3 regions of the Pseudomonas spartinae genome follow, and region 3 is predicted to be linked to each of the others. Evidence: riboswitches for the same ligand, from Rfam matches in the RefSeq annotation. Region 3 holds a riboswitch; each other region holds the start of a gene.
The links. Region 3 has a riboswitch for cobalamin ahead of ACN8M7_RS16100 (energy-coupling factor ABC transporter permease). Riboswitches for the same ligand answer to the same signal wherever they lie in the genome.
Positions count from the first base shown of each region.

Region 1: another riboswitch for cobalamin. It lies ahead of cobG (precorrin-3B synthase); the one in region 3 lies ahead of ACN8M7_RS16100 (energy-coupling factor ABC transporter permease).
Region 2: another riboswitch for cobalamin. It lies ahead of ACN8M7_RS06690 (TonB-dependent receptor); the one in region 3 lies ahead of ACN8M7_RS16100 (energy-coupling factor ABC transporter permease).

Region 1 is NZ_CBDAMB010000002.1:604,511-614,518, reverse strand. Features, by position in the region: gene ACN8M7_RS06675 (FadR/GntR family transcriptional regulator) at 13-702, shown strand; gene ACN8M7_RS06670 (GntR family transcriptional regulator) at 767-1,486, shown strand; gene ACN8M7_RS06665 (cobalt-precorrin-6A reductase) at 1,509-2,228, opposite strand; gene cbiE (precorrin-6y C5,15-methyltransferase (decarboxylating) subunit CbiE) at 2,225-3,427, opposite strand; cobalamin riboswitch at 3,484-3,673, shown strand; gene cobG (precorrin-3B synthase) at 3,771-5,084, shown strand; gene ACN8M7_RS06650 (precorrin-8X methylmutase) at 5,077-5,703, shown strand; gene ACN8M7_RS06645 (precorrin-2 C(20)-methyltransferase) at 5,700-6,443, shown strand; gene cobJ (precorrin-3B C(17)-methyltransferase) at 6,666-8,321, shown strand; gene ACN8M7_RS06635 (AraC family transcriptional regulator) at 8,513-9,352, shown strand; gene ACN8M7_RS06630 (LysE family translocator) at 9,432-10,008, shown strand, end outside.
Region 2 is NZ_CBDAMB010000002.1:615,251-625,258, reverse strand. Features, by position in the region: gene cfaB (C17 cyclopropane fatty acid synthase CfaB) at 1-408, opposite strand, end outside; gene ACN8M7_RS06720 (HvfC/BufC N-terminal domain-containing protein) at 535-1,338, opposite strand; gene bufB (MNIO family bufferin maturase) at 1,335-2,174, opposite strand; gene bufA2 (BufA2 family periplasmic bufferin-type metallophore) at 2,231-2,485, opposite strand; gene ACN8M7_RS06705 (FecCD family ABC transporter permease) at 2,601-3,608, opposite strand; gene ACN8M7_RS06700 (ABC transporter substrate-binding protein) at 3,605-4,576, opposite strand; gene ACN8M7_RS06695 (ABC transporter ATP-binding protein) at 4,576-5,334, opposite strand; gene ACN8M7_RS06690 (TonB-dependent receptor) at 5,477-7,573, opposite strand; cobalamin riboswitch at 7,919-8,112, opposite strand; gene ACN8M7_RS06685 ((2Fe-2S) ferredoxin domain-containing protein) at 8,215-8,913, opposite strand; gene ACN8M7_RS06680 (C4-dicarboxylate transporter DctA) at 9,275-10,008, shown strand, end outside.
Region 3 is NZ_CBDAMB010000007.1:65,870-75,877, reverse strand. Features, by position in the region: gene ACN8M7_RS16130 (acetyltransferase) at 1-214, shown strand, start outside; gene ACN8M7_RS16125 (aminotransferase-like domain-containing protein) at 204-1,547, opposite strand; gene ACN8M7_RS16120 (threonine dehydratase) at 1,628-2,599, shown strand; gene ACN8M7_RS16115 (hypothetical protein) at 2,602-3,411, opposite strand; gene amn (AMP nucleosidase) at 3,521-5,053, opposite strand; gene ACN8M7_RS16105 (hypothetical protein) at 5,121-5,849, shown strand; gene ACN8M7_RS16100 (energy-coupling factor ABC transporter permease) at 5,859-6,539, opposite strand; cobalamin riboswitch at 6,592-6,794, opposite strand; gene ACN8M7_RS16095 (acyl-CoA dehydrogenase family protein) at 6,847-8,496, opposite strand; gene ACN8M7_RS16090 (TetR/AcrR family transcriptional regulator) at 8,493-9,134, opposite strand; gene ACN8M7_RS16085 (hybrid sensor histidine kinase/response regulator) at 9,253-10,008, opposite strand, start outside.

The DNA.
Region 1 (10,008 bases), on a different contig from region 3:
TAGGGAGGCCCCATGTTTTCGTCATCCAAGCTGGTCGATGCGGTTGTTCGCAAGTTGCTCGCGCCCATCGAGCAGGGCCTGTGGCCAGTCGGCGAAATGCTGCCGGGGCAGCGCGAACTGGCCGAGCAGATGGAAGTCAGCCGCCCCAGCCTGCGTGAGGCGATCACCATCCTGGAAACCCTGGGCGTGGTGCGCTCGCTACCCGGCAAGGGTGTCATAGTGCTGGAGCGCCAGGGCACCGCGCTGCCCGAGGTACAGGCGCCGCCCAGCGCGACCATGGCCGACGTGCTGCAACTGCGCTACGCACTGGAGCCGTTCATCGTTGGCCTGGTCGCCCAGTCGCTCGACGGTTCCGAGCTGAGCCAGCTGCGCCTGTTGCTGCTGGACATGCGCGAGTCGGTCGAGGACGGCGACATGCGCGCCCTCGCCAGCGCCTACACCAGCTTCCACCGCAAACTGGTGGCGCTCAGCTCCAACCCGATCTTCCTCAGCGTTGCCAGGCAGATCGGCGGTGCGCTGGAACAGAGCGACCAGTTGATCCGCCACAACCCGGACTATGCCGAGGACATCCTTCAGGAACACGAGGCGATCCTGCGCGCCATTCGCCGCCAGGACAGCGAGCAGGCCAGCCAGGCGATGCGCCAGCACATCCTCAACGAAGGCACCCGCCTCAACATCAACCTCCGCGTGCCCCTGGCCTGAGCCCCACGCCACCAGGCTCGCCTGGCAGCGGCCCGCAGTTCCGACCCCATCGACAGGTGTGATCATGAGTCTTGCCGATCAGCCAACCCGCCGCACGAGCGGCGGCGGTGGCAAACCCACCAGCCATTTCATCTACCAGAGCATCTACGCGGCGATCCTCGACCGACGCCTGACGCCCACCGCCAAACTGGACAAGAACACCCTCGGGCGCATCTTCGGGGTCAGCGGCTGGACGGTGCAACGGGCCCTGACCCGGCTGGCCGAGGAAGGCGCGGTGACGCTGGAGCCGCGACAGATCGCCCAGATCAGCCGGCCCAATGAGCAGCAGGCCCGGCAGGTGCTGGAGGCACGCATTCTGGTCGAGTCCGAAGTCATCCGCCTGCTCGGCACGCGTCCGGCGGACGCACGCCTGCACGAGCTGCACAGCCTGGTGGAGAACCAGCGCGCCTGCCTGGCCAGTGGCGATGGCGCCGGCCTGATCGAGCAGGCCGGCGAGTTTCACCTGAGGCTGGCGGAGCTCGCCGGCAACACGCTGCTACTGGAGTTTCTTCGCGGCTTGCTGTCGCGCGCCGCGCTGAATATCGCCCTGAGCCGCAGCCCGGTGTATTCGGCACGCACCTGCGAGGAACACCTGGCGCTGATCGCCGCTCTGCAAGCGGGTGACAGCGCCCTCGCCGGGCAGGTGCTGGTCAAGCATCTCAACGGCATATTCGACAGGCAGTGCTTCGCCCCCACGCCGACGGTCGACCTGCACGCAGCGTTCAAAGTCGGGCACCTGAGCTGATTTCACCCGGACACGTTCAGCGTCAGCACTGAAGCGCCTGGCACAGCGCCTCCAGCTCGCCAAACTCCTGCGCCACTGTCGGCAAGGCGGGACGGCGCAGCAGCAACACCGGCAATCCAAGCTCACGGGCCACCTGCAGCTTGGGCTCGGTGGAAGCGCTGCCGCTGTTCTTGCTGATCAGCACATCGCAGCGGATGCGCGCGAACAGCGCCCGCTCCTCGTCCAGCGCGAACGGCCCGCGCGCGCCGATCACCTCGGCGCGGGGCGGCGCCGCCTCGGCCTGCAGGCAACGCACCGTCCAGTGCTGGTGCGCGGGAATCTCCTGCAGGTGCGCCAGCGGTTCGCGCCCGGAGGTGAAGAACGGCCTGTTGAACGGCGCCAGCGCGCGGGTCAGTTCATCCCAGCCATCCACCTCACGCCAATCATCACCGGGGCCAGGCTGCCAGCCCGTGCGCCGCAGCGCCCAGCACGGCACGCCAGTGATCTCGGCAGCGCGGGCGGCGTTGTGGCTGATCTGCGCGGCGTAGGGGTGGGTCAGGTCCAGCAGCAACTCGATGCCTTCAGCGGCAATAAACGCCGCCATGCCCTCGGCACCACCGAAGCCACCGACGCGCACGCGGCACGGCAGATCATCCGGCACCCGCCCGAGACCAGCCAGGCTGTACACCGTCTCCGGCCCCAGGCGCCGCGCCAGGCGCAGTGCCTCGGTGGTACCGCCAAGCAGGAGGATGCGCGCCGTCATGCCTTGCGCACCGCCAGCAGGGTGATCGGCAGCGCCGCGCGCCAGGTGTCGAAGCCGCCCAGCGGCTGCGCCTGGGCCACGCTCAGACGCAACAGCTCGCCGCCCTGCTGCTCGCGGAAACTCACCAGCGCCGCCTCGCTCTGCAGGGTCACGGCATTGGCCAGCAGGCGCCCACCGGGTTTGAGCGCAGCCCAACAGGCCTCCAGCACACCCGGCACGGTGACGCCGCCGCCGATGAAGATGGCGTCCGGCGCCGGCAGCCCGGCCAGCGCCTCGGGCGCATGCCCGGCGACCAGTTGCAGGGCGGGCACGCCGAGAGCATCGCGGTTATGGCGAATATGCGCCTGGCGCCCATCGTTGGCCTCGATGGCGATGGCGCGACAAGCCGGGTGTGCGCGCATCCACTCGATGCCGATGGAGCCGCAACCGGCGCCGACATCCCACAGCAGCTCGCCGGGCAGCGGCGCCAGGCGCGCCAGGGTCACCGCGCGTACGTCGCGCTTGGTCAGTTGGCCGTCGTGGCGGTAGGCATCGTCGGGCAGGCCGCAGGTCGGCGGCAGCAGCATTGCTCCGGCGTCGGCCAGGCACTCCACGGCCAGCAGGTTGAGGTCGGCTGCGCGCGGCAGGTCCCAGTTCGCGGCCAGGCCATCGAGGCGACGCTCTTGTGGCCCGCCGAGATGCTCCAGCAGAGTCAGGCGGCTGGCGCCGAAACCACGCGCACGCAAGACTTCAGCCACCTGTGCGGGCGTATCGCCATCGGCACTCAATACCAGCAGGCGCATGCCGGGGAACAGCTTGCCGTTGAGCGTGGCCAACGGCCGACCGACCAAGGACACCACCTCCGCCTCCTGCAGCGGCCAGCCCAGGCGCGCCGCCGCCAGCGACACCGAGGACGGCGCCGGCAATACCAGCAGTTCGTCGGCCGGCACCTGGCGCGCCAGGCTGGCGCCGACGCCATAGAACATCGGGTCGCCACTGGCCAGCACGCACACCGCCTCGCCGCGCTTTGCCAGCAACGGCCCAAGGTCGAAGGGGCTGGGCCAGGTTTCCCGCTCGCCGCTGATGCACGGCGGCAGCAGCGCCAGCTGGCGCGGCGCGCCGACGATGCGCGTGGCCGCCAGCAGGGCGCGGCGCGCCGCCTTGCCCAGGCCGGGGTAACCGTCTTCGCCGATGCCGACCAGGGTCAACCAGGGTTTCATCCAATGTCCTCGCACAGGCCCGACGGAGCGCCTGTCCGCGCTCCGGGCAAAGCGGGCATAATACAGCCTTCGTCGGTGCCCCATGAATCGGGCCTAAGAGGGAATCCGGAGCGATCATCGATCGCCACCGAGCTGCCCCCGCAACTGTAAGCAGCGAGTCCAATGCCATCGGCCACTGGGTAACCGGGAAGGCGCAGCGGATCATGACCTGTCAGCCAGGAGACCTGCCGACGAACGCTGGTCGCGAGTGCCAACATCGGGCGGGGTGTACCGATGCCATGGAGTCTTCCTGCAGGTTGATTCCGCTGGTTCGGTCGCCGCGTCGTTATCCACAGGTGACCCTTTGCCCACGTCCGTTCGCCCATCCGCCTGCCCCGGCCTGCTGCGCATCGTGCCCGCGCTGGACGGCGGCATCTGCCGAGTCAAACTGCCCGGCGGCGTACTGCGTAGCGCGCAGGCGCGGGTGATTGCCGAGGCTGCGCGACGTCATACCGGCGGCGTGCTGGAGCTGACCAACCGCAGCAACCTGCAGATTCGTGGCGTCCTGCCCGGGCAGGAAAGCCCGCTGATCGACGCCCTGCTCGGCGCCGGCCTCGGCCCGCGTGTGGCCGCCGCCGATGACGTACGCAACCTGATGCTCAGCCCCGCCGCCGGCCTCGACCCGCAGGCGCGCATGGACGTGCGTGCGCTGGCCAGCCAGTTGCTCGACCTGCTGCAGGACACTCCGGCGCTGTATGCGCTGTCGCCCAAGTTCGCCCTGCAACTGGACGGCGGCGAAGCCCTGGCGATGCGCGAACACCCCCACGACCTGTGGCTGCTTGCCGAGGACGACCAGCACCTGCTGCTGGGCCTGGCCGGCTGCCCGAATGACGCCCCACTGGCGCGAATCGAGGTGACGCAGGCCGTCGAGCTGGTGCGCCAACTCCTGCTGTTGTTCCTCGAACTGGCCACGCCCGAGCAATCGCGCATGCGCCAACTGCTGGCGCAGATCCCGGCCGCCGAGCTGCTGCAACGCCTGCAGGCGCGCCTGAGCTTTGCGCTGCAAGCGGCCCCGGCCAACTGGCAGCCGGCCGAGAGCACCGCACGTGCGCCGGCGGGGGTTTATCCACAGGCGCAGCAGGGCCTGTGCATGTTGGCGGCCGGCGCTCGACTGGGCCGCCTGCACGCCGAACAGCTGTTGGCGCTGGCCGGGCTCAGCGAACACCACGGCGACGGCGAACTGCGCCTGACGCCCTGGCAAGGCGTGCTGCTGGGCAATGTGCCCGAGGCCAAATCCAGCGAATTACTGAACGCCCTAGAGGATCTAGGGCTGCTGACCCAAACCGACGAACCGCTGCTTGGCCTGGTCGCCTGCACCGGCTCGGCGGCCTGCGCGCGCGGCCTGGCCGACAGCAAACACCACGCCCTGCACCTGGCCGAGCGCCTGCGCGAGAACGGCGCGCGCCCGCAGGTGCACCTCAGCGCCTGCCCGCGCAGTTGCGCCAGCGCGCGCGTGCAGCCCTACACCCTGCTGGCCAGCACACCCGATCACTACCAGCTCTACCAACGCACGCCCGAGGCGCCCGGTTTCGGCCGTCTGCTGGCGCCCGCCATGACCATCGACGAGGCCGGCGCCTGGTTCGCCCGCCAACACCCCGCAGGAACCTCCGATGCTTGATTACATCCGCGACGGCCAGGAAATCTACCGCCGCTCCTTCGCCACCATCCGCGCCGAGGCCAACCTCGACGGCATCCCCGCCGATCTGGAAAAACTCGCCGTGCGGGTGATCCACGCCTGCGGCATGGTCGACGTGGTCGAGGACCTGCGCTTCTCCGCCGGTGCCGGCGCCGTCGGCCGCGCGGCCCTGCTGGCCGGCGCGCCGATCCTCTGCGATGCGCGCATGGTCGCCGAAGGCATCACCCGTCCGCGCCTGCCGGCAGGCAACCAGGTGATCTGCACCCTGCACGATGCCGGCGTGCCGGAGCTGGCCCGTGAGGTCGGCAACACCCGCTCGGCGGTAGCCCTGGAGCACTGGCGCGAACACCTGGAAGGCAGCGTGGTGGTGATCGGCAACGCGCCCACCGCGCTGTTCTACCTGCTGGAAATGCTCGACGCCGGCGCGCCCAAACCGGCGCTGATCATCGGCATGCCGGTGGGCTTTATCGGCGCCGCCGAGTCCAAGGACGCCCTGGCCGCAGACAGCCGTGGCGTGCCCTACGTGATCGTGCGGGGCCGTCGTGGCGGCAGCGCCATGGCGGTGGCCGCGGTCAACGCCCTGGCTTCGGAGGTGGAATGATGGCCGGTCGTCTGCTTGGCCTCGGCGTCGGTCCCGGTGACCCCGAGCTGCTCACCCTCAAGGCCCTGCGCCTGCTCAAAGGCGCCCCGGTGGTGGCCTACTTCGTGGCCAAGGCGAAACACAACGCCGGCCATGGCGGCAATGCCTTCGGCATCATCGAAGCGCACCTGAGCGATGCCCAGCAGCGCCTGCCGCTGGTCTACCCGGTGACCACCGAGAAGCTCGCCCCGCCGCTGTCCTACGAAGATGTGATCGCCGACTTCTACGACACCTGCGCGCAGCAGATCGCCCAGTTGCTCGAGGCCGGCCAGGATGTGGCGGTGATCTGCGAGGGCGACCCATTCTTCTATGGCTCCTACATGTACCTGCACGACCGCCTGGCCGACCGCTACGAAGTGGAGGTGGTGCCCGGCGTGTGCTCCATGCTCGGCTGCGCCTCGGTGCTCGGCACGCCGCTGGTGTATCGCAATCAATCCTTGAGCGTGCTCTCCGGCGTGCTGCCGGAAGACGAGCTGGAACAGCGTCTGCGCGACGCCGAAGCGGCCGTGGTGATGAAGCTCGGGCGCAACTTCGACAAGGTGCGCCGGGTGCTGCGCAAGCTCGGCCTGGACGACCGCGCCCACTACGTCGAACGCGCGACCATGGCCAGCCAGAAGATCGTGGCGCTGGACGAAGTGGAGCCGATGGATTCGCCGTACTTTTCCATGATTCTGGTGCCCGGCCAGAAGTGGCGGGGGTGATTGGTTCCTTGTGGGAGCGGCTTCAGCCGCGAAGCGCTTTCGCGGCTGAAGCGGAATACCGCCCAGCCGCTCCTACAGCTCACCGGGTGAATGAAACCCCGTCACCACGCGCCCTACGCAATCATTGCGGGGGCATCATTGGAGGCGACAGTCGCCGCTGAAGCGCCTCCCACGGATCGCGCCCCATTCCCCGGATTGCATCGGGGCTACAGGATTTACCGCATGAACATCGTCATCCTCGGCGCCAGCGCACTGGCCACTGCACAACGCCTCAAGGCGCTTTATCCACAGGCTGTGATCCACGGCCTGCGCGGGCGCGCCGATGGCGCCGAGCGTCACTACGAGGAGTTCGGCGAGCACCTGCGCGCGCTATACCGCGCAGGCCAACCGCTTGTCGTGCTGTGCGCTGCCGGCATCGTCATCCGCAGCCTCGCCGCACTGCTGGCGGAAAAAGGCGCCGAGCCACCGGTACTGGCCCTGGCCGAAGACGGCAGCGCTGTGGTGCCGCTGCTCGGCGGCCTGGCCGGGGTCAACCGCCTGGCCCGCGAAATCGCTGCACACCTGGGCGTCACACCCGCCATCACCACCAGCGGCGAGTTGCGCTTCGGTACCTGCCTGCTGGAGCCGCCGGCCGGCTACGCCCTGGCCGACCTGCAGCAGGGCAAGCGCTTCGTCAGCGACCTGCTCGGCGGCGAAACGGTACGCATCGAAGGCCAGGCACCCTGGCTGGAGAACGCGCAACTGCCTGTGGATAACGCCGCCAGCCGGGTTATCCACATCACCGCGCAGGCGCGCCCGGCGCAACCCGACGAACTGCTGATCCACCCGCGCTGCGCCGCCGCCCTGATCGAACGCCCCGGCGCCGACCTGCCTGCGCGCCTGCAACAGGCGCTGAGCGCTGCCAATCTTGCACCGCAAGCGCTGGCCTGCCTGCTCGCGGACAAAGCCTGGATGGCCAACGCGGAGTTGCACGCCGCTGCAGTTGAGCTGAAGCTGCCGCTGCGCTTTATCCACAGCAGCGCCGAGCTACCGGCCGAACTGCACAGCGGTGACGGCCTGCGCCTGCTGTTGAGCGAACAGCCTCTGGATATCGAGCGCCTCGGCCAGCGCCGTGGCCGCCTCAGCGTGGTCGGCCTCGGCCCTGGCGCCGCCGAGCACATGACCCCCGCCGTGCGCCGCGCCCTCGACGAGGCCGAGGACCTGCTCGGCTACGACACCTACGTGAAGATGGCCGGCCCGCTACGCGCCGACCAGTGCCTGCACCCCAGCGACAACCGCGAAGAGCTGCAGCGCGCTGCCCACGCCTTCGAACTGGCCGCCAGCGGACGCCGGGTGGTGATGATCTCCTCGGGCGACCCTGGCGTGTTCGCCATGGCCGCGGCGGTGATGGAGGCGCTGGAAAGCCCGCAGAACGAGGCCTGGCACGGCGTCGAGCTGGAAGTACTGCCGGGCGTTTCCGCCGCACTGGCCACAGCCGCCAAGGCTGGCGCACCGCTGGGCCACGACTTCTGCCTGATCTCCCTGTCCGACAACCTCAAGCCCTGGGCGGTGATCGAGAAGCGCCTGGAACATGCCGCCGCAGCGGATCTGGCCATGGCCTTCTACAACCCGATCTCCAAGTCCCGCCCCTGGCAACTTGGCCGCGCGCTCGACTTGCTGCGCCAGCACCGTACGCCCGAGACGCTGGTGGTGCTTGGCCGCGATATTGGCCGCCCTGCCGAAGCGCTGCGCAGCCTCACCCTGGGCGAGCTGACCCCGGAGATGGTCGACATGCGCACCCTGGTGATCATCGGCTCCAGCCAGACCCGCCGCTTCCCGCGTGCCGACGGCAGCGAGTGGGTCTACACGCCGCGTTGGTATCCCGCGCAGGCCGACTAGAGCATCGCTCGCAGCAGGATTGCCAAGCGTTTGCAGGAGCGGATTTATCCGCGAATTTCGCGGCTGAAGCCGCTCCTGCGGATCGGGGCGCTTGGTTTTATCCACAGCCCCAGCCCTCTGCACAAACGTTCTAGGCATACCCGGCAAAGGGGGTAAGCTCAGGCGTTCCACTTTCCACCGCGGGCCAGGCGATGAACGCGCAGTCATGGGTCGACCTCAAGCAGGACGCCGACACCGGCATCGAGGTGATCCGTGCGCATTTCGAGGGCCACGCCTACGATCCGCATTGGCACGACAGTTACCTGATCGGCTTCACCGAACAGGGCGTGCAACAGTTCCATTGCCGTCGCGCGCTGTTCAGCAGCGTGCCGGGGCAGACCTTCTTTCTCGAACCCGGCGACATCCATGACGGCCATGCGCCGACGCCAGGCGGCTTCACCTACTCCACCCTCTATCTCGAACCCGCCTGGCTGCAACGCGCGTTGCCGGCGCTGTTCGAGCAGGCGCCTGGCGACTGCCTGCCGGGCGTACCGCGCACTCAGCCGGACGACCCCGGCCTGCTGCCGTGCATCGCCAACGCCTTGCAGACATTGAGCGATGGCGAGCCGCGCATGGTGCGCGACGCGGCGCTGGACGCGCTGCTGGAGCGCATCTCGCGCAGCCTGCACTGGCGCCAGCAACTGCCGGGCAACCCGCAGATACCCAGCGTGGCCCTGCGTGCCCGTGACTACCTGCATGCACACTTTCACGAGAACATCGGCCTCGACGAGCTGGCGCGGGTGTGCGGCGTCGACCGTTTTCGCCTCAGCCGCGCCTTCAAGGCCGCCTTCGGCATCGCCCCGCACGGCTACCTGATCCAGCTGCGCCTGGTGCGCGCCCGGCGTTTGCTGGCCCTTGGCACGACGCCGGCGGATGTCGCCAGCGACCTCGGTTTTGCCGACCAGAGCCACCTGGGCCGCTGGTTCCGCCGCGCCAATGGCGTCACCCCGGGCGCCTACCGCAACCTCTGCACAAAGCTTCAAGACCGCTGAATCAGCCCGCCGGACAATCGCCCCATGCCCTCGATATGGAGCGATAGCCCATGCCCTTCACTGCCCACCGGGCTTTGCCATGAACCAGTGGCTGCCCTTCATCCTGTTCGCCTCGGCGGCGTCGATCACCCCCGGCCCGACCAACCTGCTGATCCTCGGCAGCGCCGCCCGTTTCGGCCTGTCCATTGCGTTGTCCATCGCCGTCGGTGCCAGCCTCGGCGCCAGTCTGATGCTGCTGGTGGTCGGCCTGGGCCTCGGTGAACTGCTGGCCCGCGCGCCGCTGCTGCAGACGGCGATGGCCTGGGCTGGCGCGGCCTGGATCAGCTGGATGGCCTGCAAGCTGCTGCGCGCCGACAGCGCCAGTGCCGACGAACGCGCCATCGACCGGCGCCAGGGCTTCGTCCAGGGCGCCGGCCTGCAACTGATCAACCCCAAGACCTGGCTGATGAGCGTCTCGGTCACCGCGATCTTCCTCGGCGGCCAGGCTTCGTTCACCGCCGTGGCGAGCTACGCGGCGCTGTTTTTGCTGGTGTCCACGCCCTGCCTGCTGGCCTGGGGCCTGCTCGGTATCGGCAGCGCTCGCCTGTTGCGGCAACCGGCCAGGTTGCGGCTATTCAACCGCTGCATGGCCCTGTTGCTACTGGCCTCGGTGTGGC
Region 2 (10,008 bases), on a different contig from region 3:
TCCATTTTCGAAATAGGCGCAGGAGTAAACCATGTCGCGATCCAGCCACAGCCGGTAGAACTCGTTGGACAGGTCATAGTGGTAACTGATCGCCTCGGCGTCGCTGCGCTTGTCGTGCGCGCTGTAAGGCTCCGAGGGCGCGGACTCGTCGCCCAGCAGCGCGGTGCTCAGCGCATCGCCCACTTCGATGGCGGCCTCGATGGGGCCTTCCAGATCGACGCGGCCTTCGACATAGGCGGCACCCAGTGCATCCAGGCTGGGGTGAGCCAGTTGGGTGACCAGGCTGGGGTCCTTCACCACCAGCGTCACGCGCGGTTGCGGCCCCAGATCGAGCTGCTTGCCGTCCCACAGTTTCAGGCGCAGCGGTAGCTGCAGGTCACGAAGTGCAGTAGGCAGTTGCGCGCGCATGGTCATCCCTCCTGGTCAGGTGAAACGAACTTCAAGCGGATGACCGGAACAATGTGCCCAAGTTCGATTCTGGCGACTAGCGGTGAGGGGGTAGCGCGGGCGCGCCTGGATGCGCTGTGAAGTGCGTCAGCCGGCGTCAGGGTGAACGCCATCGACCCGCTGCAACAGGCCGTCAGCCAGCCACTGACGCAACCAGCTCACGGCCTGAACCGGCGCCTGTTCGCCCAGATGCGCCAGTTCTGCGCACAACTCGGCAAAGCACCAGCCCTGCACGGCCATGCCCTGCAACGCCGCCGCTTCGTCGGCGGCCAGACTGCGATAGCGGGTGATCAGATGCTCGCGCCAGATCAGGCAGGTCTGCGCCTGCCCCAGCGGCTGGCTGCCGGGGAAGTCGTCCTGCTCCTTGCAGGCACGCCAGAGCGCCAGGCTGTTATGCCGGCACACCAGCCACTGCACACTCGGTAGCAGGCGCACCTGCAGATTCGGCCACGCCTCGGCGGGCAGTTCGGCCATCTGCGCCAGGCTCAGCGGCTGGCCCTCGGGCGCATCGAAGGCCAGGGTGAAGGCCCACTCCAGCCGCGCCAGCTCGCTGAGCGGCGCGGCCTGCGCAGGAATCAGATGACCATCGATGAACGCCGCCAGCTCGGCGCCGAGCCAGCGCAGGCTGAAGTGCTGCGAGGGGTGTGCGTCGATGTAGGCCAGCGCCAGGGCGTCGAATTCCTCGTCACCCAGCCAGCCATGCACTGCCGGATAGTCGCCACGCAAGGCTTCCAGCAAGCGTGCGCGGTAGGCGTTGTGGTAAATCGCCAGACCCTGTTCGACACTCAGCGCGGCGCTGCCCAGCAGGCTGGCTCGCAGAGCCGGGCTGGGCTGGGCATCGGGGTTCAGCAGGTAGGCCTGCACCTGCGCCTGCCAGTCTCTCAGGCTCATCGGGCGGTTCCTTGCAGCGCTTGGGCGGCAAACCGGCGCGCGCTATTCAGCTCGTCGAGCAGCACATCCAGGTCGGGGAAATGATCATCGCGTTCGAGCAGCGTAGACACCGGCCCAAGGTGCTGCAGCGTACGTTGATAGAGCTGCCAGACCGGGTCGCTGACTGGCTGATCATGAGTGTCGATCAGGTAGCTGCCGTAATCGCTGTGGCCGGCCAGATGCAGCTGACGGATGCGCTGCCTGGGCAGGCTGCTGATAAAGGTCCAGGCATCGAAATCATGGTTGCGTGCACTGACGTAGACATTGTTGACGTCCAGCAACAGCTCGCAGCCGCTCAGTTCGCTGAGCGCGGCGAGGAACTGCCATTCGCTGAACTGATCATCGGCGCAACGCAGATAGCTGGAGACGTTTTCCAGCACCAGCGGTCGCTCGATCACGTCCTGCACCTGGCGCACCCGCGCGGCCACGTGCTGCAGGCTCTCCTCGGTGTAGGGCAGCGGCAACAGGTCATGCAGCTGATGGGCATTGCCCTGGCTCCAGCACAGGTGATCGGAGATCCACGCCGGCTGGACGCGCTCGGCCAGTTGCTTGAGCTGGCGCAGGTAGTCGCGGTCCAGCTCATGCGGGCCGCCAATCGACAGCGACACGCCATGCATCACCAGCGGGTATTGTTCGCCGATGGCATCGAGGAAGTAGAGGGCCTTGCCGCCCGCTACCAGATAATTTTCCGAGACGATCTCGAACCAGTCGATCGCCGGCTGCTGTTCGAGAATGGCCTGGTAGTAGGTACTGCGCAAACCCAGGCCGAAACCCAGATTGCCGCGTTGAGCATTCATCGCTCGCGCCTCGCTCGCTGATGCGGGGCAACCGCCAGGCGGCTGCCCCGGCTCGATTACTCGCCGACAGTACCGCCTGCTGCATCGCACTCGGCCTTGGTCATGGCCTTGAAGCCGTGGCCCTTGCAGACAGCCTGACCTTTGCAGCTGTTCTCGGCGGTCTTGCAGTCGTTCTGGCCTTTGCAGGATGTAACGCCGTAGCAATGCACCTGGGCTTCTTCGGCGGCGACGACAGTGCCGGACATGCCAGCGAACATGGCAGCGGCAGCGAAAGCGATGGCGGCACCAGCAGCGGTGGATTTCATGGTCATGTGCGTATCCTCGGGTGATCTGGGTTAGCCGGGCTAAGGTGTTTTGCGTGCCGGCATTGAACTAGAGCGACGAGGTGAACGGGCGTTACAACCGGACTGAAAAAAAAATATCGACTCAGCGGCGCCGCAGCAACGCGACGAAGAACACCCCGCCGATGGCGGCAGTGACGATACCGATGGGCAGGTCCTGCGGCGCCAGCCAGGTGCGCGCGGCGACGTCGACCCAGACCAGGAACAGGGCCCCGAGCAGCGCCGCCACCGGCAACACGCGGCGGTGCTCGGCACCGACCAGAAAGCGCGCCACGTGCGGCAGCATCAGGCCGACGAAACCGATGGCCCCGGACAGCGACACCAGCACGCCGGTGAGCAAGGACGCCACCACGAACACCAGCAGGCGCACCCGCCGAGGCTCCAGGCCAAGGCTGACCGCGCTCTGCTCGCCGGCCATCAGCGCGTTCAGCGCGCGGCCCAGGCCCAGCAACAACGTCATGGCCAGCGCCAGGCACAGCGACGGCAGCCAGAGCAGCTCCCAGCGCGCCAGGCCAAGGCCGCCGAGCATCCAGAACAGTACCGAGCTGGCGGCGTGCGGGTTGCCCAGGTACAGCAGCAGATTGCTCGCCGCCATCATCACGAAAGACACCGCCACCCCGGCCAGCAGCAGGCGGTCGCTCTCCAGCCGCCCGCCCCGGCTGGCGATGGCCAGCACCAGCAGCATGCTCGCCAGCGCACCGACGAAGGCCGCCAGCGGCAGGCTGAGCAGGCCGGCGAATTCCCCCAGATAGAGCACCACGATCACCGCACCGAAGGCCGCGCCGGAGCTGACGCCGAGCAGATGCGGGTCGGCCAGCGGGTTGCGCGTCACCGCCTGCAGCGCCGTACCGACCAGCGCCAGCCCGGCGCCGACCAACGCGCCGAGCAGCACCCGTGGCGCGCGCAGTTGCCAGACGATACTGTCCTGACCGGCGCTCGGCGTCGTCTCGGGCACCATGCCGAACAGGTGTTGGCCGAGGATCGCCAGCACGCGTTCGAGCGGCACCTGCGCCGCACCGAAACCCAGCGACCAGGCGCAGGACAGCGCCAGCAGCACGGCCAGCCCAAGCAGCAACAGGCGATAGCGACTCACCGGGCGAAGGCCTCGGGGTGCAGCGCGGCGGCCAGCGTCTCGATGGCGGCGGCGTTGTCCAGGCTCGGGGTGACCGCCAGGTAGGGCAGCACCACGAAGCGCTGCTCGCGGATTGCGGTGACACCCTGCAGCGCCGGATGCTGGAGGAGGAAGTCACGCTTCTGCGCCGCCGTGCGCTCGCCGTAGTCGACGATCAGGATGACCTCGGGATCTTCCTCGACCACCGACTCCCAGCCCACCTTGATCCAGCTGCCGGCCACACCGTCCGTGACGTTGCGCCCGCCGGCCGCCTCGATCAGCGGTTGCGGCATGCCCTGCCGACCGGCACTGAAAGGCAGGTCTTCGCCGCTGTCGTAGACGAACACCCGTGGCCGCGACGGTTGCTCGCCCAGGCGCGCCTGCACCGCCGCGACCCGCGCCTGCATGCCCTGCACCAGCGCGTCGGCGCGATCCTCGACGGCGAAGATGCGGCCCAGGTTGCGCAGATCGGTATAGACATCATCGAGGCTGGCGACGCGGCCCGGCATGACATGCGCGCAGGACTCGCTCAGCTCGTACACAGGAATGCCGAAGCGCTCCAGGCTGGCCGGCGTGATCTCGCCGCCGATGCGCATGCCGTAGTTCCAGCCGGCGAAGACGAAGTCGGTACCGGCGCCCAGCAGGTTCTCCAGCGACGGGTAGCGCGCCGCCAGCTCGGGCAGACCGCCCAGCTGCTCACGCATGCTCGGATCGAGGGTCTTCCAGCCGCTGACGCCGGTGTAGCCGGCCATACGCTCTTTCAGGCCCAGCGCCAGGAGCATGGCGGTCATGTTCACGTCATGGCTGACCGCGCGCTGCGGCGGCTGCTCGACGGTCACCTGGCGGTCGCAACTGGTGACCGTCACCGCCCAGGCGGGGCTGGCCGAAAACAGCGCCGAGAGCAAAAGCATGGGTAGGAGCGGCTTCAGCCGCGAATGGCACAGGCTCATCAAAGGATCCAGGTAATACGCGGATAACCCGCCAGTGGATGGGTGTCGACCAGTGCCTGCACCCCGAACACCTGTTGCAGCAGCTCGGCAGTCAGCACTTCGGCGGGCGTACCGACGGCCACCAGGCGGCCCTGGTCGATCACGCAGAGGCGGTCGCAGAAGGCCGCCGCCAGGTTGAGGTCGTGGAAGCTGGCCAGCGTCGCCAGGCCCAGCGATTTGATCTGCCGCAGCAGTTCGATCTGGTAGCGCGGATCGAGGTGGTTGGTCGGCTCGTCGAGAATCAACAGTTGCGGCTGCTGCACCAGGGCGCGGGCGAGCAAGGCGCGCTGCTTCTCGCCACCGGACAGCTGGGCGAAGGCCTGCTGCGCGCGCTCGCTCAAGCCCACCCGCGCCAGCGCCTCAATGACCAGGCGTTGATCCTCGCCATCGTCGCCATCGAACAGGCCCTTGTGCGGCGTGCGGCCCATGGCCGCCACCTCGTGCACGCGCAGGCCGAAGTCCTGCGGGAATTCCTGCAGCACCACCGCCACGCGCTGCGCGCTCCAGCGCGGCGGGCGCTGCCACAGCGCTTCGCCGCCCAGCTCGACACTGCCACTGCAGGGGCGCTGGAAGCGATAGGCGCAGCGCAGCAGGCTGGTCTTGCCGCTGCCGTTGGGGCCGATCAAACCGAGCAGCTCGCCGTCACCGATCTCCAGGTCGATGGCGTCGAGCAAGACGCGCTGGCCATCCGGCGACCAGCCCAGGTCACGGATGCGCAGGCGCGGCTCAGGCGCCGCGCTACGGTGGCTGGGCGTCGACGACGGACTGGCTGGCCAGCCCGAGGCAAGGCTCACTGACACGGGAACACTCCATTGACCGATTGCCGCGCGCAAGTAACCCACGCGGCGCAGCTCAGATGCTTCAAAAGCGGTAATCCGCGCTGACGAACAGCGAACGCGGCGCGCCCAGGTACCACTGCTCGCCGTCGCTGCTGGCGCTGGTGGCGTACTGGCGGTCGAACAGGTTATTCAACTCCAGGCCCAGGCGCACGTCCGACAGCACCTGCCAGGCGATATTCGCATCGACCACGGTGTAACCCGGCACCTCGGCGGTGTTGGCCGTATTCACATAGCGGGCATCGACATAGCGCGCACCGATGCCAGCCTCCACGCCCCTGCCAAAATCCTTGTTCAGCCACAGGTTGGCGGTGCGTTTGGGCACATTGCTCGGACGATTGCCGCTGCGGTCACCACCGCCTTCGACGAAGTCGTCGTACTCGGCCCGGACGAAGGCGGCGTTGGCCGAGACCTGCCAGCCACGACCCAGCGCCAGCTCCAGACTGGCTTCCAGGCCATCCGAGGATTGCTGGCCGATCTGCTCGGTGGGCGCAGTTGGCGTGGCGCGACTGAGCAGCTTGTTCTTGACGATGTGATAGGCGGCCAGCGTCCACTCGCCCTGCCCGCCCCAGAACAGCTGCTTGAGGCCGATCTCGGTCTGCTTGGCTTCACTCAGGTCGAACTGCTGCTGAGTCGGGTTGAGGGTCAGCAGGTTGCTCACCCCTTCGGTGCTGGTGGCGTACTGGCCATACAGCGACAGCTCCGGGGTGAGGGCGAAGACCAGGCCGGCGCGCCAGTTGTCGCCCGTAAGGCTGCGGTCGACGCGGCTGTCATCGACCAGGTTGCTGCGGTCGATGTGCACCTGATCGCGGCGCACGCCGGTGACCAGCGACAGACGCTCGGTCAGTTGCGTGCGGTTCTCGGCGAACAGCGAGAATTGCCGGGCCAGGTTGCGTTCACGCGGACCGTAGCCGAGCGGGTCGGTACTCTGGTACTGACCGCCGCCGGAACCGGCCAGCGGCACGCTGTCGCTGAAACTGCTGGCGAAATCGTGCTGACGGGCGAAGTGGATGCGGTTGTAATCCACGCCCACCACCGTGCGGCTATCGAGACCGAACAGCGGATGCTCCAGGGTGAAGGTCTGACGGTCGCCGACCTGCTCCTGGGTGTGTTTGATCCGGTAGAACTCGCTGCGCTCGACCGTATCGCCCGGCTGCCAGCGATAGGCCTCGCTGTTGCGCCAGTAGCGCTGGGTCTTGATGTAGTAGAGCTGGTTGCTGGCGCTCAGCGCGTCGCTAATGCGCCAGTCGGTCACCAGGCGGGTGATCTGGTCGTTGTAGTGGATGTCGGCGTTGGCGACGTTGTAGTTGCGATCCCGAATGCCTTCGCGGAACTTGCCATCGACCAGCGGCGTACCGAGGTAGCGCTCCGGGCTCTGCTCGCCCTGATCATGGGACAGGGTGAAGCTCAGGTCATCGCTGGCATCCCAGCGCAGCGCGGCACTCAGCGCCAGGCTGTCGGAATCGCCACGATCGACCCAGCCGTTGCTGGCCTGCTGGTTGAGGGTGAAGCGATAGCTCAATGCGTCGCTCAGCGAACCGCCGCTGTCCAGCGCAGCCTGGCGGCGGTCGTCGCTGCCATAGCCCAGGCGCAGGTGATTCTGGATCTCGCCGGCAAACGGCTTCTTCGGCACCACGTTGATCACCGCACCGGTGGCGCCTTCGCCGTAGAGCACCGAGGCAGGACCGCGCAGCACGTCGATGCGCGCCACCGACCAGGTGTCCACCGGAAAGGTCACGGTGCCGGCACCCACGTACTGGCGAGTGCCGTCATACAGCTGCATGGTCGCCGAGTGGCCGGTGAAGCCGCGCGCCGACAATGCGGTGCCGCCGTTACCCGGCGTGCCGATGGTGCTGATGCCTGGGGTGCGGGTCACCGCGTCCTGCACGCTGCGGTTGTTGCGCTCACGCACTGTGGTGCCGCTCAGGCTGGTGCTGCTGGCCGGAGTTTGCAGGGCCGACAGATCGAGGCGCGAGCCTGCCGTGGTCGGCGTGTGCAAGGTCGTCTCGCCCTCCTCCGAGGCTTGCGCCTGGACGGTGACAGCAGGGAGATCGACAGCGGAGTCATCGGCCATGGCGGTACCGCCAGCCAACAATGCCAAAGGCAGAGAACAGAAACGCATGAGGTGCTGCACGTGAAGAATTCCGGGGCTTTGACGGGGCTCATCGAGTCGCTGCGAGGCTTTGCAATCGGGCTTTGCAGCGGTCAGTAGCGACCGTTCAGGGCCTGGGCCTGGTGCGATAATGTTATAGTTATAACATAACATTATTCTGTTTCGCAGATAGCCGGAGTCGGGCTCTGACCCTTCTTTCAGGCATGCAGAAGTGAGGTTCTTGTAGCGGAAATGGCGCGCCATATTGCTTCCATCGCAAAGAGAAAAGGCACGGCAATCCGATGGAAATGCGCAACAGCAGACAGGGGCACGAGGCACCCTACTGGAGTCAACGCCCGCCCACCGCGGGTTGCCAGACAATAACGACTCCAGGCCGGTCTCCGGGCTTGCGAGGGTCATGAACGCATCGCCTTCCCATGCGCGTGGCGCACAGTGGCGTTTCGATGCGGTCGCTCGCGTACCGTTGCGGGGGCAGCGTCGGACTTCAACCGACTTCCCGTTTCACCTCACGCGCGGCGGCGTGAGACACCTGAAGCGGGGCGGATATGACCATCCGACCCCGCTCAAGTCAAGGCGCATGGGCAATTGTGGGAGGCGCTTTAGCGGCGATTGCTCGTAGCCTGGATTTGCCACAGGCGTAATCCGAGTTGCTAACGGTTGCCCTGCTCGTCGATACGCAACTCCGGCAGCGCCTTACCCGCCACCAGGCGCTCGTCGACCAGGCGGATCACCGCCGCTTCATCCTGGATGCCATACCACTCGCCCTGTGGATAAAGGCTCGCGGTCGGCCCCAGATCGCAGGGGAACTGGCACTGGCTGCGGGTGATGTGCACGCCCCCCTCACACTCCAGCTTACCGGCGGCCTTGAGCCGCTGGCGCAGGGTTTTCCACAGGCCCAGCGCACCCTTGCGCGTGCAGCGCGGGCCGTTGCACAGCAGCAGGCGCTGCGCGTGCGGCGGAATCTGCGACCAGGCGTGGTGTTCCGGCACGGGCGGCACGTCACTGCAGGGCAGATGCGCTTTGCGATGCGCCAACAGTGCGCCCAGACCATCGAGCCAGGTGTCCTCCAGCGCCGTGCAAACCACGAACACCTGCGTCCCGTCGCCACGCTCGGCAATGCGCTCGCGCAGCCAATCACGGTGCGCAGCATCGGCACGCGGTTCCAGATCGACCACCAGCAACGGGCGCGGCGCCTCATCGATGGCCTGCCAGACACTCTCCTGCTCACTGTCATGCAGATGCGCCTCGCCCAGCAGCGTCTCGATCCGCTGCTGTAGGCGCTCAGCTGCAGCACCACGACCAAGGCCGGGGCCGATGAACAGGATGCGGGCGTAGGGGGCTTGGCTCATGACGGTCTCCAGAACGGGCCGGCAGTCTAGCCGCTTCGGCGCGATGAGCGCATTCCACGCGTCGACTCCGCTATCCGGTCTGACCGGTCATCGCAACGCTTTCGCAGGGTAACCGCGCCTCGCCATGGCCCAAGCTGCAGCACGGCCAGCGCCGCTTGAAATCCCCTGACCAGCGGTCTTTCAGCTGCACTCACACGCTCTGTTGCGGGCATTTCGCCGGATCTGGCCAACGCCAGGTCGGCGTGACGCGCCAGACGGGGGGCTTGTCGGTTGGAAAATTTGCGCTTAGCCTGAACTGGTCAGACCGGTAAGACCATAAAAACAATCTGGCGTTCGCTTCTGGGCCTCCGTGAGGGCATGGATGACGCGCCGAACGGAGACCTCGACGATGTTCAGCAAACTGCTCCCCCGCTCGCTATTCCTGCAAGTCGTGATAGGCCTGGTGCTCGGCGTGATATGCGGCCTCAGCCTGCCCGAACTATCCACCCAGCTGAAACCCCTTGGCGATGGCTTCATCAAGCTGATCAAGATGCTGATCGCACTGATCGTCTTCTGCGTGGTGGTCAGCGGCATTTCCGGCGCCGGTGACCTGAAGAAGGTGGGCCGCATCGGCCTGAAATCGGTGATCTACTTCGAGGTGCTGACCACCTTCGCCCTGCTTCTCGGCCTGGTGGTGGCCTACGGTTTGGGCCTGGGCTCGGGCGCCAACCTCCACCTCAACGAGTTGTCGACCAGCGATGCCGCGCTCTATGCCAGCCGCACCCAGGAGCTGCACGGCCCCGCGACCTTCATCATGGGGCTGATCCCCTCCTCGGTGCTTGGTGCATTCGCCGAGAACAACATCCTCCAGGTGCTGCTGTTCGCCGTGCTGTTCGGCAGCGCGCTGAACCTGGTGGGCGAGCAGGCCAGCGGCGTGGCCAAGCTGATCAACGAGTTCAGCCATGTGATCTTCCGCATCATGGGCATGATCGTGCGCCTGGCGCCGATCGGCGTGTTCGGCGCCGTGGCCTTCACCACCAGCAAGTACGGCCTCGACTCGCTCAGCCACCTCGGCGCGCTGGTGGCGGTGTTCTACGTGACCTGCATCCTCTTCGT
Region 3 (10,008 bases):
CTTCGTCGACCCGGCCTGCCATGGCCAGGGCGTAGGCAAGCGGCTGATGCGCCATGCCATCGACGAGCTGGGCGCCACCCGCGTCGACGTCAACGAGCAGAACCCGCAGGCCGTGGGCTTCTACCAGCATCTGGGCTTCGTGGTCACCGAGCGCTCGCGCCTGGATGGTGGCGGGCGGCCCTTCCCCATCCTGCATATGACGCTCAGCCCATAGGCCAAGCGGCCACGATCCCTTCCAGCGCCTGCTTGAGCTGCACCCGGCTGGCTGCCGCCGCAAGGCTGATGCGCACGGCGCAGCCCGGATTGGCCTCCACCGCGAACACCTCGGCCGGCACCACCTCCACACCATTTTGCCGACAGGCCTCGGCCAGACCGACCGGCGCCGCAACGTCCAGCCACAAATGCGGCGCCACCGCCCGACCCTGCGGCATGCGCGGCCCGAGCACGCGCGCGGCCAGGCGCCAGCGTTGCTGTAGCTCGTCGAGCTGCCAGGCCAGGCGCTGATCGGCAATCCCGCTTTCGATCCACTCGCAGGCCAGCGCCAGACTCAGCGGCGTCACCGCCCAGCGCGTGGCCTGGGCCTCGGGGTCGATGCGTTCGAGCAGCTCCGGCGCGCCCGCGATAAAGCCCAGGCGCAAGCCTGGCGCGACACTCTTGGACAGGCTGCTGATCAGCAGACAGCGCTCGGGCGCCTGCACTGCCAGCGGCGCCTCACTGCCGAGCACGCCGTAGACATCATCCTCGACGAGCCACAGCCCACGCTGCCTGGCCACCTCGGCAATCGCCGCGCGGCGCTCGGCATTCAGGCTGGCGCCAGTGGGGTTCTGCAGACAGGGCGTGAGCACCGCCACACGCGCACCGGTGGCACGCGCCAGGCGGTCGAAGTCATCGGGCAGAATGCCGTGCGCGTCCATCGCCACGCCGTGCAGCGGCAGACGCAACTGGCGCGCGGCGGCCTTGATCCCCGGCGCGGTGTAGCGCTCCACCAGGATCGGTTCGCCCGCCTCGCACAGCGCCAGCAAAGCAGCGGAGACGCCCTGCTGGGCACCGGCACAAAGCAGCAGGCCACCCGGCGCCAGCAGCAGGCCACGGCGGCGCAGCCAGGTGGCGCCGGCCAGGTGCGCGCGTTCGACCAGCGCCGCCGAGGGGTAGGCCTGCAGCGCATCCAGCTCGCCGCGTGCTGCCAGCGCAGCGAGGCTGGCGGAAAGATCGTGGTTGTCCGGGTCATGCACCGGCACGTTGGTCGACAGGTCGATCAGCGCGCCCTGCGTGGCCGGCTGTTTGAGACGGAACAGGCTCGCCTCGCGGCTGCCAGCGAGCACGTAGGTGCCACGCCCGACCTCACCGGACACCAGATGCCGGCGCGCCGCCTCGCGGTAGGCGAGCATCACCGTGCTCGGATTGATACCCAGCGTCCAGGCCAGGCGGCGCTGCGGCGGCAGGCGCTCACCTGGCTTGAGCTCGCCACGGCCGATAGCCGCAGCAATCGCCTCGACCAGTGCCAGGTAAGTGGGCAGGGAACTGTCTTGCAGATCAGGAAGCCACATTGTTTGCCATGCAATATAAATATTTACCCATACAATGCGCCGCACTAGCATCGGGGTCAACGCCACCCGGAGCATCCGTCATGTTCGACCTCGCCCAACTGCGCCAGAGCGCACAACTGGTTCACCGCCATATGGCACCCACGCCGCAGCTGAACTGGCCGCTGCTGAGTGAGCGCACGGGGTGCGAGCTGTGGGTCAAGCACGAGAACCACGCGCCCACCGCCGCCTTCAAGGTGCGTGGCGGGCTGGTCTATATCGACGCCCTGCTACGCCGCGAGCCACAGGTGCGCGGCCTGGTCACCGCCACCCGTGGCAACCACGGCCAGAGCCTGGCGCTGGCTGCGCGCCAGGCTGGGCTGGCGATCCGTATTCTGGTGCCACATGGCAACGCCCGCGAGAAGAACGCGGCGATGCGCGCCCTCGGCGCCGAGGTGATCGAACATGGTCGCGATTTCGACGAAGCCCGCACCGAGGCCGCGCGCCTGGCCGACCGTGACGGCCTGCACTGGGTGCCATCCCTGCATGAAGATCTGGTGCGCGGCGTCGCCACCTATGCCCTGGAACTGCTGGAGGCGGTGCCGAATCTGCACCGGGTGTACGTGCCCATCGGCCTCGGCTCAGGCATCTGCGGGATGATCCGCACCCGTGACCTGCTTGGCCTCGATACCGAGATCGTCGGCGTGGTCGCCAGCGGTGCCGATGCCTACGCACAGAGTTTCGAGCAGGGCCGCCTGATCGAAACCGAACGCGCCATCACCCTGGCCGACGGCATGGCCTGCCGCCAGCCGCAGCAACTGGCGCTGGACGTGATCCGCGCTGGCGCCGCGCGCATCGTGCGCGTCGATGACGAGGAGATCCGCGCCGCCATTCGCAGCTATCACGAGGACAGCCACAATCTTGCCGAGGGCGCCGGTGCAGCGGCGCTGGCCGCCCTGCTGCAGGAGCGCGAGCTCAACGCCGGCCAGCGCGTGGCCGTGGTGCTCAGCGGCGCCAATATCGACCGCGCAGCGCTGGCCGAACTGCTGAGCGACGCGGCACCGGCGGCCGCCTGAACTCAGGCCATGGCAAGGGGCTCGGCAGGCAGGCGAGCGGGCATCTGCCGCAACCAGCGCGACAGGCCCCACTCTGCCGCGATCACGCTCAGCAGCAGGCCGAGCTGGATCAGCAGCGCGATATAGAAGGGTTTGAATACATGGCCGATCTGCCGCTTGAGCAGACCCAAGAGGAACTCGGCGTGGAAGAGCTGTTCGATACGCGCATCCAGCACCTGCGTCAGCACCTTCTCGTTGAGCCCGCTGTAGCGCGCGGTTTTCTCCACCGCCATCTCACCCAGCGCCTTGCCCAGCAGGCTGGCGCGCAGTCGGTCGAACAGGTCGAAGGCAATGCGCTCGGCGGTAGAGGCCTCGGCACGCGCCTCGGCCTCCATTAGCCGCTCGCTGCGCAGGTAGTCCAGCGCCAGCTGGTTGAGCACCTCCTGCACGCTGGCATCGCGCACCGCCAGGGCGCCCTGCTGGCCCTGCGCCTCGACGTAAGCCTGGAAGTCGCTCCAGATGCCATCGGCCAGTTCCTGCACCACCGGTGCATAGCTGTCGAGATGGCGATTGATCTGCTGCTGGCTGCCGTACAGCAGCCCACCCTGAAAACCGAGAAAACCTCCGGCCAGGGGCAGCAGCAGAAAGTAGAGTTTGAGCAGCCAGTGGTGCCAGCGCTTGTTACGCGCCAGACAGCCCAGGCGCTGCAGCTTGAAGGCCAGCAGCAGGCCGAGCGCAGCACCCAGCGTGAGGGCCAGGCCGGTGTAGAGGAAAAGACTGAAAAAGCTGAAGGGTTCCCACAACGCCGTGAGCAGCAAGCGTGCCTGTTCCATGCGTATCGCCTCGTTCGTCCATGACGGCGCGAGTTTAAACCCGAGCGTGAACGAACGCCGCACAGACGTGGCCGGACTGTGCGCCAGGCCACGCCGTCAGATCATCCCCCTAGCGAAACGGCGGCTCGTCGAAGCTGCGCAACTTGCGCGAATGCAACGAATTCAGCTGGCTGCGCATCAGCTCCAGCGCCGCGATGCCGATGTGCAGGTGCTGGGTCACAGCGCGCTCGTAGAAGGCGCCGGCCGCGCCCGGCAGCTTGATCTCGCTGTGCAGGGGCTTGTCCGACACGCACAGCAGCGTGCCGTAGGGCACCCGCAGACGATAGCCCTGGGCGGCGATGGTGCCGCTCTCCATGTCCACCGCCACCGCACGCGACAGGTTGATCAGCGGTCGCTCCTGGGCCCAGCGCAGCTCCCAGTTGCGGTCGTCGTAGGTCAGCACGGTGCCGGTGCGCAGGCGCTTCTTCAGCTCGTCGCCCTGCTCGCCGGTGACCAGCTTGGCGGCCTCCTGCAGCGCTTGCTGCACTTCGGCCAGCGCCGGTAATGGAATGTTCGGTGGCAGCACGCGGTCAAGGATGCCGTCACGGCGCATGTAGGCGTGGGCCAGCACGTAGTCGCCGATGGTCTGCGACTGACGCAGGCCGCCGCAGTGGCCGATCATCAGCCAGCAGTGCGGACGCAGCACGGCCAGGTGGTCGGTGATGTTCTTGGCGTTGGACGGACCGACGCCGATATTGACCAGGGTGATGCCGTGACCGTCCTCGGCCTGCAGGTGGTAGGCCGGCATCTGGTAACGGTGCCAGACCACGTTCTCGATGATGGCCTGCATCTCGCCTTCGGCCATGCCCCGCTCGACCACCACGTTGCCCGGCAGCACCATGCGGGTGAAGCGCGAGTTGCCCACCAGCATGTCCAGACCATGACGAATGAACTGGTCAACGTAGCGGTGGTAGTTGGTCAGCAGGATCCACGGCTGCACGTGATGCCAGTCGCTGCCGGTGTAGTGCTGGATGCGCTTGAGGGAAAAATCGGTGCGCGCGGCGTCGAACAGCGCCAGCGGCAGCGGGTCGATGTTCTCCCAGTCGTAAAGGCCGTCAGCGGTACCGTCGGTGGCGGCGGACAGGTCGGTGCTGGGGAATACCCGCGCCAGTTCGGCGGCGGTTACGCCACTGCCGGCCAGTTCATCGCCGCCCTCGACCACGTAGGGATAGGGAATGTTCTGCTGGCTGCGACCGACCTCGACACGCAGGGTGAAGTCACTCATCAGCGGGCGCAGTTGCTCGAGCAGGTATTTGCGAAACGCTGCCGGCTGGGTCACGGTGATCGCGTAGGTACCCGGAATCTGCACCTTGGCGTAGGCGCGCACGGTGGTCGGCACCTCGCCCTGGCACAGGTAGGTCAGGCGCAGTTCGGGATAACGGAACAGGCAATGCTCGCTGGCATCCGGGCGGATACGCTCCTTGAGGTAACGCTTGAGCGCCTGGCTCAACGCACCGGTGGCTTCCTGGTGCAGGGCGGCAAGGCGGTCGACTGCCTCTTCGGGGGTGTGGGCAATGATGAAATCATCTGAGCAGGCTTTCACTGTGCATATTCCTGACTGAACGTACGCGCCTATCTTGCCTGCATACGGAGAGGAAAACATAGCGCGACAACCCTCGCCCCTCACTAGCAGCGACTAGTCTTGGATCAAACTGTCAGAGGTCATCTTCATGCGTCGTGCAATCGTTCTGCTGTTGGCCAGCGCCTCATGCGTCAGCGCCTGGTCCGGAGACCTCGATGGGCATTACCGGGCCACCCTCGATGGCCAGCCTACCGAGCTGATCCTGCGCCAGCAGGGCGAACAGGTCGAAGGGCAGTACGTGGAGAATCGCACCCTGCGCCTGAACCTCAGGGGGCGTTACGACGGCCAGGTGTTGCGTGCCGAGATCAGCGATCCCCAGTCCGGCCTGCTGCTGGCCAACATGAACGCCACCTACGCCAATGCCATGCTCAATACCAGTATTGCCGCACGCAACCCTCGCAACGGCGAGGTGCTGGAACGCCAGGCGCTGTTCAAACGCGAAGCCGCAGCAACGGCGGCGACGCCGTCCGCTGCCGGCGCGCAGGACCCGGCGCTGGTCGGCACCTGGGTGCACGAGAAGATCATCAACAGCGGCGGTGCCAACTTTGCCTCGTTCAACACCCTGATGACCCTGCAGCTGAACGCCGACGGCAGCGTCACCCAGTGGAGCCGCTCTGCTGGCGGCGGCAGCGACTGGAGCTACGACAGCCCGGGCGAAGTGCAGTACAGCGGCCACTGGCGCAGCCAGGACGGCATGCTGATGGTGCGCCTGGCAGGCGCCGCCGACTATCAACCCGCCGCCTACTACCGCTTCAGTGACCAGTACCTGGTCACCGAGAGCAATACCGGCAAGATGATCTGGCAGCGCCGCCGCTGAGCGGCGGGGTCAGGCCGCCTGGTGCAGGCGCACGTTGAACAGCGGCCCCTGGCTGAAACGCGACATGGCCTTGGCAGCGGCCAGCACGCCCAGGTCGACCAGTGGCTCGATCAGGATCACGCTCATGTAGGCCAGACCAAAGCTGCCCACTGCCGCCAGGTTCTCGCTGGAGAAACCGTGACCGTAGAAGGCCCAGAACGCGACCCAGGCAACGATGCCGCCCTGATAGGCAGTCGACAGCGCCAGCGCCTGCTTGTAGGAAAGATCGACGTAGGCGGTGCCCGGCGCGACGATGCGTTTGGCCAGCAGGCTGATGCCCCACAGCGGGATCAACAGCGTGGTGACGTTCATGCCGTACTGCGGCAGGTCGAACTGGGCGAACAGCAAGCCCTGCAGCAACAGCCCCGCGGCCAGGCCGATGGCCGTGGCACCGGCGCCGAACAGCAGCAGCAGCGTGGAGCCGAGGATCAGGTGTACCTCGGAAACGCCCACCGCATGATGCGGAAACACCTCGAAGAAGCAGAACACCAGAGCGGTGGTCAGCAGACTGCGCAGCGCCAGGGCGGCGACGCCGCCATTGTTGCGGACGCTGTCCAGGGCGAGTTTGGCGGTCAGGCCGAAAGCGGTGACGGCCGTTGCGTAGCTGAGCAGGATCTTGGCGCCTTCGACGACGCCCGGTTCGATATGCATGCGAGTTCCTTTGCCGCGCCCACCGCGCGACGATTCGGATGAAGGGTAGGCAAAACGCCCGTTGTCGATGGCAGGTCTCCTGGCTCACGGCTTGGCACTTCGCCCGCCTTCCCGACCGAAGTCAGTGGCATGAGGGCATCGTTCGCCGCTTACAGTTGCGGGGGCAGCCAGGGCATTGGCGAGATTCGCCGCACCCTGTTCCCTTTTCATCCGCGTCACAGGCGTGCACGCAGAACCATCGGCCGCAAGATTACTCGCCTGCCCGGCTAAAAAACAGCGCGCCAGGCAATCCGCCCTCGGCACTCGCTCAGGCCAGGTGGGGCGCACTGCGCGCCAACAGCGCCTCGACGTCGACACCACGCGGCAAGGTGCCGTAGACCCGGCCACGCCCTTCCAGGCGGCTGGCGATAAAGGCATCGCTCACCACGCTGTTGCCCGCCTCCAGCAGCAGCTTGGCCTGCAGCGCCACGGCCATGTCTTCGGTGAGTTGGCGAGCGCGGTACTGGATGTCGGCGGTGTCGGCAAAATCGGCCTGCAAGCGCTGGATATGCGCCTTCAGGCGAGCATCGCCGTGGCCATCACCCAGTTCGGCGAACAGCGCGTCGAGCACGCCCGGCTCCTTGGACAGCGCGCGCAGCACGTCCAGACACTGCACGTTGCCCGAACCTTCCCAGATCGAGTTGACCGGCGCTTCGCGATACAGACGCGGCAGGATGGTTTCTTCGACGTAACCGGCGCCGCCCATGCACTCGCTGGCCTCATAGATCATTTCCGGGGCGCGCTTGCAGATCCAGTACTTGCCCACGGCGGTGACCAGGCGAGCGAACTTGTCTTCCTGCGCGTCATGCGCGTGGTCGAGCGCACGGCCCATGCGCATGCACAGCGCCAGCGCGGCCTCGCTCTCCAGCGCCAGGTCGGCCAGCACGTTCTGCATCAGCGGCTGGTCGGCGAGCAGCTTGCCGCCCACCAGGCGATGCGCGCAGTGGTGCGCGGCCTGGGTCAGTGCCTGGCGCATCAGGCTGCTGGAGCCGACCATGCAGTCGAAGCGGGTCATGGCCACCATCTCGATGATGGTCGGCACGCCACGCCCTTCCTCGCCGAGCATCCAGGCGAAGGCGCCACGGTATTCCACCTCGCTGGAGGCATTGGCCCAGTTGCCCAGTTTGTTCTTCAGACGCTGGATGTAGAACTGGTTGCGCGTGCCGTCCGGGCGGTGACGCGGCAACAGGAAGCACGACAGGCCCCTGTCGGTGTGGGCCAGGGTGAGGAAGGCGTCGCACATCGGCGCCGAGCAGAACCACTTGTGGCCGACCAGTTCGTAGCCCTGCCCCGGCCCGCCCAAGCCGATGGGATAGGCGCGGGTGGTGTTGGCGCGCACGTCGGTGCCGCCCTGCTTCTCGGTCATGGCCATGCCGATGGTGACGCCGGCCTTCTGCTCCATCGGCAGGTTGCGCGGGTCGTACTCGGTGGAGAGGATCTTCGGCAGCCATTGCTCGGCCACGTTGGGCTGCAAGCGAATGGCTGGCACCGCAGCGAAGGTCATGGTCAGCGGGCAGCCGCTGGCCGCCTCGGCCTGGCTGTGCAGGTAGGTCAGGCCGGCGCGGGCGACATGCGCACCGGCGCGCGGATCGGTCCAGGGCAGCGACGGCAAGCCATGCTCGACCGCCGTGCGCATCAGCTCGTGATAGGCCGGGTGAAACTCCACCAGGTCAATGCGATTGCCGTAACGATCATGGCTCTTGAACACCGGCTTGTTCTCGTTGGCGAGAAAGCCGGCCTGCATCAGGGCGCCGCCGGTCAGCGCGCCATAGGCGCTCAGGCGCTCGTAGGCCCAGCCGCCGTCGTAACGACGAGTCCACTCCTGCAAGGGCAGGTCGAGGCGATACAGGTTGGCACCGTCCAGGCTCGGCACCTGGTTGAACACCTCGTGGGTTTCGGCATTCAGGCTGTGGTTCATCGCGTGAGCTCCTCGGCGCCGACGGCGCGCAGGCAGAAGGTGGCAAGGCTGGCGCTGACCTGCGCCAGCTCCAGGGTGGGCCTACCCGCTTCGCGAGCGGCGCGGGCAGGTGGCGACAGGGGGCCGACCAGCGCCTCGGCAATCGCACCGACCAGGCAGGCCGCCGTAAGACCGATCTGCTCGAGGCGAAACTCGCCGGCAGCGGCGCCCTCCTCCAGCAAATCGATGAACAGCTCGGCGTAGGCTTCGCGATAGAGCAGGCGCTGCTCGTCGACCTCCGGATCGACCGGCTCGGCGATCAGCGCGAAGGCCAGGCGGCGGCTGTGCCAGGCGCGGGCGGCGAACTGTTCCAGACCGATGCGCAGGCGCTCGCTGGCACGCCCCGGACCACGAAAGGCGGCAGCCAGGGCGTTGACCTCTCGCTGGCTGGCAGCGGCGAAGACTTCGGCGGCCAGTTCGCCCTTGCTGCGAAAGTGCCGGTACAGACTGCCGGTGGCGATACCGACATCATCGGCCAGTGCCTGCATGGTCAGGGCGGCGAAACCACCCGCGGCCACCCGCAGCAAGGCACAATCGAGGATGCGCTGGCGCTGCGCATGATCGCGGTCGAGTCGAGCTTCAGTGATGCGATAAGCCATGGTCTGAATCCTGATTCACATGTATGCAGTGAATCAGGATTCAGACCATGGCTAAAGAGGCTATCCGGCCAAACCTGCCGCTGAATCGGGAAGCAGACGAGCTGGAGCAGGCCGCCGCTCAGGCCGGCGCGGAACCGCCGGAAACCGTAGCGGCATGGCACAGCACCCATTCATGCAGGAGGATGCGCAGCTCCTCGAACTTCACCGGTTTGGCCAGGTAATCGCTCATGCCTGCGGCCAGGCAGCGCTCACGGTCGCCGCTGTGGCTATGCGCCGTGATCGCCAGCACCGGTAACTCGACGCAACCAGGCAGCGCACGGATCGCCCGGCAGGTGGCGAAGCCGTCCATCACCGGCATCTGGCAGTCCAGCAGCACGGCGTCGACGGTTTCGCCGCGCAGCAGCTCCAGCGCCTCGGCACCGTTGTCGGCGGTGCGCACCCGGTAGCCGAGCTTGAGCAACATGCCACGGGTCACCAGCTGGTTGATCGCGTTGTCCTCGACGATCAGCACCGTGCACTGCTGCGCCTGGCGCTGCACCGTGCCAGTCGGTGCGCGCGGCGGACGCGCAGCCGGCGCCGCCTGCTGCTCCGGCAGGGTCAGCGGCACGTTGAGGCGAAAGCGGCTACCGACGCCAGGCTGTGACTCGTGACTGAGGCTGCCGCCGAGCAGGTCGACCAGCTGTCGACAAATCGCCAGGCCGATGCCGAGGCCGCCGTACTTGCGGGTCATGGAGCCGTCGAGCTGATGGAAACGCTGATACAGGTCGCCCTCATGGGTGAAACCGATCCCGCTGTCGCTGACCACCACGCTCAGCGGCAGACTGCTGCCCACGCTGCCGGCACGGCCGACCTGCAGAACCACGCCACCGTCGCT